Regions from separate parts of the Burkholderia mayonis genome, predicted to be linked through region 1. Evidence: predicted binding sites of a transcription regulator. Region 1 holds the regulator's gene; the other holds the start of a gene.
The links. The regulator FNR, encoded in region 1, switches genes on or off when oxygen is low (the NO sensors DNR and NnrR bind a similar motif). The targets are predictions, from matches to a motif close to TTGATNNNNATCAA.

Region 2: a site for FNR is predicted at 1,492-1,505, ahead of adhP (alcohol dehydrogenase AdhP). Genes of this name have one in related genera too.

What each region holds. Positions count from the first base shown of each region.
Region 1 is NZ_CP013387.1:156,768-159,974, forward strand. Features, by position in the region: gene WS70_RS19345 (LysE/ArgO family amino acid transporter) at 1-333, opposite strand, end outside; gene WS70_RS19350 (LysR family transcriptional regulator ArgP) at 441-1,334, shown strand; gene fnr (fumarate/nitrate reduction transcriptional regulator Fnr) at 1,373-2,125, opposite strand; gene WS70_RS19360 (universal stress protein) at 2,275-2,742, opposite strand; gene WS70_RS19365 (hypothetical protein) at 3,165-3,207, shown strand, end outside.
Region 2 is NZ_CP013387.1:2,370,990-2,374,196, reverse strand. Features, by position in the region: gene WS70_RS29535 (F0F1 ATP synthase subunit alpha) at 1-415, shown strand, start outside; gene WS70_RS29530 (F0F1 ATP synthase subunit gamma) at 412-1,263, shown strand; gene adhP (alcohol dehydrogenase AdhP) at 1,565-2,590, shown strand; gene WS70_RS29520 (hypothetical protein) at 2,721-3,176, shown strand.

The DNA.
Region 1 (3,207 bases):
CACGGGCGGCGCGACGGCGGCGCCCGTCGCGTCGAACGTCTCGTGGCCGGGCTTGAACGCGCGGCGCAGCGCGCTCAGGCCGAACCACGCGAGATAAGCGAGGCCGACGTACAGCACCGCGTGAACGAAGGTCGGGTAGCGTTCGACGAGCACCGACGCGCCGCCGACGCCCGCGCCGATCAGGATCATGTCCGACAGCGTACAGAGCAGAATGATCTTGCCGACATGCGAGCGCATGATTCCCTGCCGAAGGATGAACGCGTTTTGCGCGCCGATGGTGACGATGAGCGATGCGCACAGCATCGCGCCGTGAGAAAAAGCGATCCAGTTCATGTTCGTTGTTGCTTCAGGCGATGGACTAACGGAGCGAGAGGCGCTAGTCTGCGATGATCGCTTGAGTAAGAAAAGCTAAATAATCTAATGCTGATTAAGGAAAACTGATGCTCGACTACGCGTTGCTCGATGCGCTCGCCGAAGTGATCCGTCACGGCTCGTTCGAACGGGCGGCGAAAGCGCTCAACGTGTCGCCTTCCGCAGTGTCGCAGCGCGTGAAGCTGCTGGAGGAGCGAGTGGGGAGCGTGCTCGTCAAGCGCGGGCAGCCGTGCGTCGCGACGACATCGGGCGCGCTGTTGTGCCGCCACACCGAGCGCGTGCGGATGCTGGAAGCCGAACTGTCCGGACACATGCCAGGATTCGCCGGCGTGGAGACGGGCGCATGGCCGATACTGCGCGTCGCCGTCAACGACGACAGCGTCGCGACCTGGTTCGTCGACGCAGTCGGCCCGTTCTGCGCGGAAAGCGGCACGCTGCTCGATCTCGTGATCGACGATCAGGACTACACGGCGGAACGGATTCGCGACGGCAGCGTGCAGGGCGCGGTGACGGCGCTCGCCGAGCCGATCCAGGGCTGCCGCTCGACGCGCCTCGGCCGGATGCGCTATCACGCGGTGTGCTCGCCCGCGTTCCACGCGCGCTATTTCGGCAACGGCATCAACCGCGACGCGCTGCGGCGCGCGCCGTGCGTGATGTTCAATCCGAAGGATGGCCTGCAGGCACGTTTCATCCGGCGCGTGACGCGAGTGGATCTCGATCCGCCGCAGCACTGGATTCCGCACGTCGCCGGCTATCTGCGCGCGTGCGAGGCGGGGCTGGGCTGGGGAATGTGTCCGGAGCGGATGATCGAGCGTCAGATCGCCGCGGGCGAACTCGTTGATTTGTCAGAAGGAAAGAGCATCGACGTCGAACTCTACTGGCAGAGCTGGCGATTGTCGATCGGCTGGCTCGATGAGTTCAGCGCGGCGCTCAAGAAGCGTGCCGCGCAGTTTCTCGATTGATTCGATGTGATGCGATGAAAAAAACGAGCCGCGCGGGTTTACAGGCGATGGAGGCCGTCGAAATCGACGATGCGGACCACCCGGCCCTGCATCTCGATCAGCCCGCGCTTGTGGAATTTCGACAGCGTGCGGCTGACGGTTTCGAGCGTCATGCCGAGATAGCTGCCGATGTCTTCGCGCGTCATCCGCAGGTTGAATTCGTTAGGCGAATAGCCGCGCTTCATGTAGCGCGACGACACGTCGAGCAGGAACGCCGCGACGCGCTCCTCAGCGTTCAGCGAGCCGAGCACCATTGTCTGCGACGTCTCGCGGACGATCTGCTCGCTCATCAGCTTGTGCATTCGCAATTGCATCGTGCCGGCTTCCGAGCACAGCGTCTTCAGCGCGCTGTACGGAATCACGCAGACCGAACTGTCTTCGAGCGCGACCGCGGTGCGCGGATGCGCGTCGTCGCAGATGCCGTCGAGGCCGAGTGCTTCGCCCGCGAGATGCAGGCCGGTAACCTGCTCGCGGCCGTCGTGGCGTGTGGCGATGGTCTTCAGCGATCCGGAGCGAACCGCGTACAGGTTGTCGAAATTGTCGCCTTCGCGGAACAGCGTTTCGCCGCGCCGGACCGGGCGTGCGGTGCAGATCACGGATTCGAGACGCGCGAGCGCCTCGGGTGCGAGCCCTTGGGGCATGCAGAGATGGCGCATCGCGCACGTCGAGCAGTGTGCGGCCTGACGCGGTGCCCACGTGCTGGAGGCATGGACGGGAGCGGCGGCGGCGGGTCGGGCGACGGGCGTAAGCATGATGGATGGCTCTGAGGTTGAATCAACAGGGCCATTGTCCCATCGTGGGCAAAGCCTGTTTAGCGACAAAACGCCGCGACGCTCCGTGCGATTTCCTTGTTCGGCCGCAACGCGCGGTTGCGGCGAAACATCGCATCCATTGCGTTCGGTCAGCTTTCCTGATCTTCCGGATGGGCGGCGGACGGGATCAGCAGCACGGGCAGCGCCGAGTGACGCACGCACTGTTCAGCGACGCTGCCGAGCACGAGTCGTTTGAAACCGCGGCGGCCGTGCGTGCCGAGCACGAGCAGATCGGCGCCGAACGCCTTGGCGCCGTCGACGATGAGCGACGGCACGTCGGCGAGCGACGACGCTTCGCCGATTTTCATCGCGCCCGTCACGCCGGCTTCCTGCATCTTCCGCGCAAATTCCTTCGCCAGATCGTTGCCCTGCTGAAGCAGTTGCGTGCGCAGGATCGACGGATCGTAGCCGGGCACGTTGTAGTAGATCGCAGCATTTTCCACGACGTAGAAGGGCTGCAGTTGCGCGCCGCTCGTCTTCGCGATGTCGAGCGCCGCGTCGAATGCGTGGCGTGCCGTTTCGCTGCCGTCGACTGCAACAAGAATGCGCTGGTACATGATGTCTCCGTGGTGCGGTTGAGAAAAGATCGGCCGTTCGGCCGATCGAGTTTGACGATGTCTTTTTACAAGGTAAACGATTACTGACTACGGTGCAGCCAACTGACGCAGCCGAGTAAACGCGGCGCCCGACTTTTCCGGTTTCGATCGAATGCGGCGTTTTTTTGCGCGCGATTTGCGTGTCGACCGGGTCGGCTCATGCCGCGTTCCTCAATGCCGTAATAGACTTGACCGGATCTCGGGCTTGCTCGCCTGCCGACGCGAGCCGATGCTGATTTGAAACACATCGGGCGATACCGTTCCCGGTGTTTCGTGCGGCGTTCGATGGAGGACGGCCGGCGCTGGCGTCGGAGATGCGTGCCGATGGGCGTAGCCGCTGCGCCCGCTTGTTCGTTTCGTTCAACCGGAAAAGGAGGAGACCAATGCCGTATGTCACGCTCGAACTGCTGACCGAAGACGCAGACC
Region 2 (3,207 bases), 540 kb from region 1:
GGCGCTCGCGGCGGGTGCGCTCGATACGATGTCGACGGATCGCGTCGCGCCGCTGCGCGACCGGCTGCCGTCGTGGCTCGATGCGCGGATCGCGGCGCTGTCGCCGGCGGGCGCGCCGCCCCTCGACTGGCTCGCGGACGACGCGGCGCTCGCGACGCTCGCGGAGTCGATCGGCGAGCTGATCGAACGGATCACGGCCGATGCGACGGATCGCACGGCGGGACACATGCATGCGGAAGATGCGGCGGGCGACGTCGGCGGCGCGGTCGATCGCTCGCTCGATGGCGACGCCGGAACCGAAGCCGAAGGCGGCGCTGAAGCCAACGCCAACGCCAGCGTCAGCGCGAAAGCCAACGCGAAAGCCAAGCCCAAGCCCGAAGCCAAGCCCGAAGCCGAACCGGAGCGCAAGCGATGAGCGACAAGCTCGCCGCGATCGAAGCGCGCACCGACACCGCGCGTCAGTTGCAGACGGTGATTGGCGCGATGCAGGGCGTCGCCGCCGCGCGCGCGCACGAGGCGCAGCAGCGCTTGCCGGGGATCCGCGCATCGGCGGCGACGGTCGGCGCGGCGATCGGCGACGCGTTGTCGGCCGGCGCGCCTTCGCTCGAAGCCGCGGCCGCGCGACGCGGCGCGCCGCGCGCGCGGCTCGTCATCGTGCTGTGCAGCGAGCAGGGCTTCGTCGGTGCGTACAACGCGCAACTGATCGATTACGCGACGCGGCCCGATGCGGCGGCCGCGACGCGCGAATACATGATGGTCGGCACGCGCGGCGCGATGCTCGCCGAGGCTGGCGGCGTGCCGCTCGTCTGGAGCACGCCGATGGCGTCGCACGCGGACGACGTCGTGCACCTCGCGAACCGGATCACCGACGCGCTGTACGCGCATCTGACGGTGCGCGGCGCGCAGCCGGTATCGATCGTCCACGCGATGCCGGCTGCGGCGCAGCAGCTCGACATGGTCGAGCGCCGCCTGTTGCCGTTCGACTACGCGCGCTTCGATACCGAGCCGCGCGCACAGCCGCCGCTCGTGCATCTGCCACCCGCGACGCTGCTCGCGGAACTCGCGCAGGCATACGTGTTCGTCGAGCTGTGCGATGCGGCGATGCTCGCGTTCGCCGCGGAGAACGAGGCGCGCACGCGCGCGATGATCGCCGCGCGCGAATCGGTCGAACGCAAGCTCGGCGAGCTGTTGCAGGCCTACCGGATCGCGCGGCAGGACGAGATCACGGCGGACATCGTCGAATTGGCGGCGAGTGCGTTGTGAATGCGGTTGCCCCGAGCCTCGCGTCCCGCGCGCCGAGATGGCCGGTGTCCGTGGCCGAGAACGATGCATGCACGTGCGCGGTGAGCGCTGCGCCCGACGCGGGCGAGCGCATGCACGGCGAACGGCCGCACGTCCGCAGGATCGTGAGCCGCCGCGAGCGGCGGCGCGCGTCGACATCCCGAAAAGGGAGCGAATCGTCAATGAGACCGCGCGGCGTGCCGGGCGCGGTTGACGCACGTCAATGACCGGCGCGGCGCGTGATCGATACTCGATCGGTCATCGAACCAACCAGGAGCGACTGATGGCGCAATACATGAAGGCGGCGGTGGTGCACGCATTCGGCGAACCGCTTCGCATCGAGGAAGTTCTCGTGCCGACACCCGCACCGGGCCAGATTCTCGTGAACATCAAGGCATCGGGCGTGTGCCATACCGATCTGCACGCGGCCGACGGCGACTGGCCCGTCAAGCCGACGCTGCCGTTCATTCCGGGACATGAGGGCGTCGGCTTCGTCTCGGCGGTGGGCGGAGGCGTCAAGCACGTGAAGGAAGGCGATCGCGTCGGCGTGCCGTGGCTCTACACCGCATGCGGCCATTGCGAGTATTGCCAGACCGGCTGGGAGACGCTGTGCCACGAGCAGCAGAACACCGGCTATTCGGTGAACGGCAGCTACGCGGAGTACGTGGTCGCCGATCCGAACTACGTCGGCCATCTGCCGAGCAACGTCGCGTTCGACGAGATCGCGCCGATCCTGTGCGCGGGCGTGACCGTCTACAAGGGCATTCGCGTGACCGATACGCGCCCCGGCCAATGGATCGCGATTTCGGGGATCGGCGGGCTCGGGCACGTCGCGGTCCAGTATGCGAATGCGATGGGGCTGCACGTCGTGGCGGTCGACGTCGCGCCGGAGAAGCTCGAGCTTGCGCGCAAGCTCGGCGCGAAGTTCGTCGTCGACGCGTCGACGAGCGATCCCGCGGCGGTGATTCAGAAAGAGATCGGCGGCGTGCACGGCGTGCTCGTGACGGCCGTCTCGCGCGGCGCGTTCGCGCAGGCGCTCGGGATGGTGCGGCGCGGCGGGACGGTCGCGCTGAACGGACTGCCGCCCGGCGATTTTCCGCTGCCGATTTTTTCGACGGTGCTCAACGGGATCACGGTGCGCGGGTCGATCGTCGGCACGCGGCGCGATTTGCAGGAATCGCTCGATTTCGCGGCCGAAGGGCTCGTGCGCGCGCATATTCATCGCGACAGGCTCGAGAACATCAACGACATATTCGCGTCGCTGCGGGCCGGAAAGGTCGATGGGCGGATCGTGTTGACGGGGGAGTGATGCAAAGGAGCGCGGGCGGCGGGGCCGCCTGCGCTTGCCCGAGGCTCGAAAACGTGCGGCTGCTTCACCGCGGCTGACGTCGTCTTGCCGAAGTCGCGGATGACAGAACGCTAAGGAATGACTGGAAAACGTGATCAAAGAATCGAACGCAAATAATGAAGCGAGGGCGCCTGTTCATCGCTACCGGCTGCAGGTGCGCGAAGTGAACGGCGCATGTCGGACATATCAGCTCAGCTTGCGATCGCTCGACGATCGCTACACGCTGGAAATCCACGAAATGCTGGATTTTCCGGATGCGTATACCGGCGAGAGCACGCCGGTTCATTTGTCCAGACCCGTCAATCTCATCGTGTCGGCCGACGACTTCTATCGGTATCGGCGCGACTTTCGCTCCGAGCTGACCGAGTCGGTGGCGGCTGCGTTGAGAGCCGGCGAGGTCGTGAGAATGAGACAGTCGCCTTGTGATTATCCGGCCGGCGTTGCCGGGAATCCGTGGGTCAATCGGGTACGAGCGGACCTTCGAGCTTATCCCGGCGGCTATCCCCACTCTGCCGGCGACGACATGCAGGATCTGATTGGCGGATAGGTAGGAATTCGGTCCCGATGGGCGGCTTGGA